2 linked regions of the Syntrophobotulus glycolicus DSM 8271 genome follow. The protein of the gene in region 2 interacts with the protein of the main gene of each other region in a pairwise test. Links are inferred from orthologs where the notes say so. Each region holds a gene or a part of one and is shown on either strand. Other genes may lie near its edges.

Evidence for each region.
Region 1: the proteins of rlmB (region 2) and tsaE interact in binary tests that used the Escherichia coli proteins (3 or more experiments, as listed by UniProt). The link is inferred for Syntrophobotulus glycolicus DSM 8271 from one-to-one orthologs.

The regions. Positions count from the first base shown.
Region 1 is NC_015172.1:2,708,458-2,711,503, reverse strand. Bases 224-2,942 are described here. They hold tsaE (tRNA (adenosine(37)-N6)-threonylcarbamoyltransferase complex ATPase subunit type 1 TsaE), read left to right. Parts: upstream 224-1,211; coding sequence 1,212-1,673; downstream 1,674-2,942. Other genes in these bases: rimI (ribosomal protein S18-alanine N-acetyltransferase), read left to right, coding at 2,503-2,942; tsaB (tRNA (adenosine(37)-N6)-threonylcarbamoyltransferase complex dimerization subunit type 1 TsaB), read left to right, coding at 1,739-2,491; SGLY_RS13520 (amidohydrolase), read left to right, coding at 224-1,206. Outside these bases: more of SGLY_RS13520, read left to right, coding at 1-223; more of rimI, read left to right, coding at 2,943-2,994; tRNA (adenosine(37)-N6)-threonylcarbamoyltransferase complex transferase subunit TsaD, read left to right, coding at 3,025-3,046. UniProt on the Escherichia coli protein: Required for the formation of a threonylcarbamoyl group on adenosine at position 37 (t(6)A37) in tRNAs that read codons beginning with adenine.
Region 2 is NC_015172.1:334,445-337,664, reverse strand. Bases 328-3,220 are described here. They hold rlmB (23S rRNA (guanosine(2251)-2'-O)-methyltransferase RlmB), read right to left. Parts: upstream 2,215-3,220; coding sequence 1,441-2,214; downstream 328-1,440. Other genes in these bases: cysS (cysteine--tRNA ligase), read right to left, coding at 3,183-3,220; SGLY_RS01615 (Mini-ribonuclease 3), read right to left, coding at 2,770-3,198; SGLY_RS01620 (dihydrofolate reductase), read right to left, coding at 2,207-2,716; sigH (RNA polymerase sporulation sigma factor SigH), read right to left, coding at 686-1,345. Also shown: SGLY_RS17345 (recombinase family protein), read left to right, coding at 1-312. UniProt on the Escherichia coli protein: Specifically methylates the ribose of guanosine 2251 in 23S rRNA.

The sequences.
Region 1 (3,046 bases), 2.4 Mb from region 2 along the record:
CCAATGACCGGAGAAACTGAATTTACCGGAAGCATCTTGATTGAAAACGGTAAAATCAAAAAAATCATCAGGCATACGCTTTGGAAAGAATCTGAAAAGGAATCGGAAACCAAGGCAGTGCTGGGCCGGAACGGGGAGAACGTCCGTGTTATTGACGCCGGGGGAAATTATATTCTTCCCGGTTTTATCGATGCCCATTGTCATGTCGGAATAGGGGAAGAGATTTATCAGTCTGAAGGGGATGACGTGAATGAAATGACCGATCCTGTGACACCTGAGCTCAGGGCCATAGACGGTGTTAATCCCGAGGACCTTGGTTTTCATGATGCCCGGATGGGAGGAGTCACCGCGGTGTTCACCTGCCCCGGAAGTGCCAATGTTATTGGCGGGACGGGGGTGGTGCTGAAAACAGCAGGACGGATTATTGAGGAAATGATTTTAAGGGAGCCGGCGGGCTTGAAGGTGGCTTTCGGAGAGAACCCCAAAGTTGTTTACGGCGAACAGAAAAAGATGCCGATGACCAGGATGGGCACAGCGGCGCTTCTTCGTCAGACTCTTGTTGACGCCCAGACGTATAAGGGAAAAATGACAGAGGGCAAAAAGGATCCCGATAAATTGCCGGAGAGAGATCTGGGCATGGAGGTCATCGGCTTGGTGCTCGATAAAAAAATCCCTCTGAGGGCTCATGCGCACAGGGCGGATGATATTATGACCGCTGTGCGGATTGCCAGGGAATTTAATGTTGATCTGGTTCTTGAGCATTGTACCGAAGGGCATAAAATTGCCGATATTCTCGCGGAGACGGGATATCCCGCTATAGTGGGCCCGTCCTTTGTGAACCGGGCTAAGGTAGAGCTGAAGGATAAAACCTTTAGAACCCCGGGGATTTTAGCTCAAGCAGGAATTAAGGTGGCGATTATGACCGATCATTCGGTGACCCCTATTGAACAGCTGCCCTTATGTGCCGCTTTAGCCGTGAAAAATGGAATGAAAGAGGAAGATGCCCTCAAGGCTCTCACGATTTGGCCCGCGGAAATATTGGGGGTGGATGGGCGGATCGGTTCCCTGGCCGAAGGCAAAGATGCGGATCTTGTGGTTTGGAATGGCAGGCCTTTGGATTTAAACTCTGATCCTGTTATCGTCGTCATCAATGGTCAACTGATTAAGTCAGGGCAGGATGAGATCAAAAAACAGGATGTGGAATAAAAAGCATGGAAATGACACTGCAATCAAAAACCCCGGAACAAACTTTTGCTTTCGGAAGTAAGCTGGGTTCTCTTTTTAGCGGGGGAGAGGTTCTCTGTTTGAACGGAGAACTGGGGGCCGGAAAAACGGTCTTGGCCAAGGGGCTGGCAAAGGCTCTGGCAGTCAAAGAGCAGGTGACAAGTCCGACATTCACCATGATTCAGGAATACCAGGGCCAAATCAAGGGTCAGCCTGTCCGCCTGGTCCATATGGACCTCTACAGACTTCGAAATGCTGAAGAAGCTGAAATCATCGGGGTACCGGATTATTTCCGGGAGGATTGTATCTGTCTTTTGGAGTGGCCGGAAGTGATTGAAGACATCCTGCCTGAGGAAAAGATCGATATCTCTATCTTGGGCAGCGGGGAAGAAGAAAGAGAGATTCTGATCAGAGCGGACGAGCAGATTTGCCGGGCGCTCAAGACTTGAGATTTAAGCGGGGCGGAATTGTCTTTGGCAAACCATTCCGAGTGAAGTTCAATAAGGACGGAAAAATGAAGTACTTAACGATCGATACCACAACAAAAGTTACCGCTTTAGCACTGGGCGAAAATAGCAAGCTTGTCGAGGAAGTTTTTCTTGATACGGGAAAGACCCATTCGGAGCGGCTGGTGCCCATGCTTCACCAACTGCTGGAAGCAGCGGAGTGGAGTCTGGCGGAGCTTGATTTTATCGGAGTTGTCCGCGGCCCGGGGTCTTTTACAGGAATCAGGATCGGAATCGCGACTGCCCAGGGATTAGCTCAGGTCTTAAATATTCCTTTGCTGGGAGTGCTTTCTCTGGACGTCATTTCCTGGGCAGGCTATGCCCATGGTGAGGATATCGCAGTCATCCTTGACGCTCGCAAAAATGAATGGTATACAGCTGTTTACAGCTGGCGGGGGGATAGCCGCAGACAAATCACCGGTCCCTGCGCCAAAGCTCCCGAAAGACTGCTAGCCGAGCTGCAGGAAAGAGGGCGTAAGGTTCTTTTTGCCGGAGACGCGGCCCAGGCTGCGGAAACAAAAATTTTGGACATCATGGACGGTCAGGGAGTTGTCCTTCCCCGGTATCAGGCCTTGCCCCGCGGAGCATATGCCGTACAGGAAGTATGGAGTGAATATCAACAGTTTCAGATAGAGGGGATAGAATTGCCTGCAGCTGTTGAACCTTGCTATATACGTTTTTCTGAAGCCGAAGTAAATTATCACAAAAAAATGGAGCAGATGGCCGGTTCAGAACATATTTTAACAAAACAAAGATTATAGGTGGGAACGATATGGATCAAACTGAACTGGGCAGCATCCCCGCAGAAGGGAAACGACTCCATGGAATGATCAGGCCTCTGACGCTGGAAGACATCTCTAAAGTGGTTGAGATTGAAGAAGCTTCTTTCCCAACCCCCTGGAAAGCGGAATCCTTCCGGTCGGAGCTGGTGGATAATTATCTGGCAAGATATTTCGGATTGGAACTGGATGGTTTAATGATCGGATATATGGGGTTATGGAATGTAATGGGAGAAGGTCATATTACCAACATTGCCGTCAGTCCTGCTTATCGAGGTCAGGGCTGGGGAGAATATCTCTTAAAGACAGTTATGGAAACCCTGAAAAGGACGGAGCACATGAGCCGGGTTACCCTTGAGGTAAGAGTATCAAACTACACCGCCCAGAAACTATATACCAAACTTGGTTTTCGCCCGGCGGGATTCCGCCGTAAATACTATACTGATAACCGTGAAGATGCCTTGATTATGTGGGCTTCACTTTAATTTACCGGGGCCGGAAAAGGAGAAAAGGCTTTGAAAGCAACTAAAGATGTTG
Region 2 (3,220 bases):
GGTAATTTAACCCGCATACTGGCAGATGGATTTGATTCTGAGTCTGTCCGGGAAGCAGCCCTAGATATGGAAAAGAGAAAAAAACTGTTAGAACAGCAACTTCAAAATACGTATCCTGTCATCACTAAGCCTGTCAGTCGGGATTTTCTGATTAAGGAATTATCGACTGATGCCCGGCGTGTCATGGATGAACCTGGCTGCATGAAAGAGATTCTGAATAAATACATCTTAAATATAAAAATCGCTGACGATAAGATTGAGATCAATGCTATCAGCGATTTAAACACGATTGGTTGCGGGGGCCAGATTTGAACTGACGACCTTCGGGTTATGAGCCCGACGAGCTACCGCTGCTCCACCCCGCGATGTTAAATTTTCTTTGGTGGGTAGGGATGGATTCGAACCACCGTACCTTTCGGAACAGATTTACAGTCTGCCGCCTTTAACCACTCGGCCACCTACCCATAAGACTTCTGGAGCCGACGATGGGACTCGAACCCGCAACCTGCTGATTACAAATCAGCTGCTCTACCAATTGAGCTACGTCGGCTTGCGTCGGCGACACTTAAAGAGTATATCAAATAACTTTCTATAATGCAACAACAAATTTTGAGATATTTAAGAATTTGCTAAAGCCAACCATTACCTGCTTTTCTGCCGCTATGTATGGATTGGCCGCCCCTGTCTAATCACGCTTTTCCAGATACCGTTCCAGCTTTCTCTTCACCCGCTGCAACGCATTATCAATTGATTTAACATGCCTGTCCAAATCTACGGCGATTTCCTGATATGATTTTCCCTCAAGGTAAGCCATGAGGACCTCCCATTCCAAAGAACTGAGAATCTCCCCCATCTTTTCTTCAATATCATCGAATTCCTCTCTGCTGATGATTAATTCCTCAGGATCTGTTACCTTTGTCCCCGAAATGACGTCAAGCAGTGTCCTGTCCGAGTCTTCATCATAGATAGGTTTATTCAAAGATACATAGGAATTAAGCGGAATATGCTTTTGCCTTGTCGCTGTTTTAATCGCTGTAATGATTTGCCTGGTAATACAGAGCTCGGCAAAAGCTCGAAAAGACGACAACTTGTCCCCTCTGAAGTCACGGATAGCCTTATACAGCCCGATCATACCTTCCTGTATAATATCCTCCCTGTCAGCTCCGATTAGAAAATACGACCTGGCTTTAGCCCTAACAAAGTTCTTATACTTGTTGATCAGATACTCTTGAGAAATTGAGTCACCGTTTTTCGCCAGTTCGACCATCTCTTCATCATCGACTACGGAATCAATTACCTCTTCAAAGTCCTCTTCAGAAAGTTCAGGCTGGATATTATAGGTCAATTCCATCCCTCCCGTAATCAATTTTAACAAATCGGGCAAACCCGCTCTAATCAAGCATTCAATAAAAGTATTATACCTGTATGTCTTAAATAGCGTCAAGAAGAAGATTGTCTGGAATTGTCGTTATGACCTGATATTCTCTGCCTTCGCACTTCATACATCAGTATCGACCCAGCGGCACTGGCATTCAGCGAACTCATTTTCCCCAGCATGGGAAGTGATACGATCTCATCACATGTCTCTTTTATCAATCTGCCCAGCCCTTTATCTTCCCCTCCGACGACTAAAACTCTGGGACCGGAAAGATCAGCCGAGAAAACATCCCTTCCGCCCGCTTCGGCTCCCGTTACCCAGCACCCGGCCTTTTTTAGCTGTTTTAAAGCCTGAACCAAATTACCTACCCTGGCTACCGGCACATATTCTATCGCTCCTGCGGAAGTTTTGGCTACTGCCGGCGTCAGACCCACACTTCTCCTGGTGGGAATGATGATTCCATGTACCCCCGCCGCATCTGCTGTTCTTAGCAGCGCACCTAGATTATGGGGGTCCTCTAGTTCATCCAAGACAAGAATAAACGGATCTTCCCCCTTTTGCCGGGCAATGTTCAGGATATCTTCGGTTTCTACATATTCCCGTGCCGCTGTAAACGCCACAATATTTTGATGCTTGTCCCCGCCGCTGAACTTGTCCAATACTGCCCGTTCAACAAACTGATAAGGCACCCCGCGTTCTTTCATTAAAGAAAGAATATCCGCATTACGATTTGACCTGTTCTCACTATTGATCAACACCTTATTTACCGGGTGGCCGGATTTTAATAATTCTATTACAGCATTGCGTCCAAATACTAAACTATCTTTTTTATCCATTATTCTCACCTTCTTTAATCTTTACATATTCCGTAAAGAAAAACTGTATATCTTCATAAATTTTTAAATCACTTTGAGAAACAAGTTTCCATGACCGGTCTTGGTCAATGTTGGGAAAATACTTGTCAGCAGCATATTTATTCTGGATTTTTGTGATATAGGCCTGGGAACAAAATGGCAACAATTGTGAATATATTGTTTCCCCGCCGATGATAAATATGTCCTCAGAGCTATACTTTTGTATTTCCGGAAATAACTCCTGTAACGAATGGCATACTGTTACATTGGCCTTTTCATAATCATCATTTTTACTGAGCACAATATTGATTCTGTCTTTAAGAGCCTCTTTTCCCGGCAATGATTCAAAGGTCGCCCTCCCCATAATGACCACCTTGCCCAAAGTCAGCCTTTTAAAAAGTTTCATGTCCTCCGGGATTCTTTTCAGCAGATTGCCCCGATATCCAATTCCCCAGTTTAAATCAACCGCGACAAGAGCTTTCATTGTACTCCCCTTCTAAATGGCAACAGGTATTCTTTTTATTTCCGTCTTGTTTCTTATTGTTCCGAATCTATTTGCACTGTCAAATCATCAATTCGGCTAAAAATACCCTGCATTCTCTCTTCACACCCTGCCAGATACCAGTAGCCTACAAGTGCTTCAAAAGCCGTCGCATGGCGGTAGGTCACCACATCTATATTTCTCGGATGATGCCCCTTCGCATTTCGCCCCCGCTTGACTACACCTGTTTCTGTCTCATCAAGTTCAGGCAAAATCAGTTTGAGCAGGCTTGCCTGAAATCTCGCCTGCACATAGTGGACGGCGGCTTTATGCAGATCCTCCACTTTTGCAATCCCTTTTGTTAAGAGATGGCTGCGGACCCATAATTCATAAACGGCATCTCCCAGATAGGCCAGAGTCAGAATATTTACTTCCTGCCATTTTATCGTCAAGGGTGAACTATTCTGATCTATTTGAGATACCATCTTGACCCCTCAGCGGTATCTT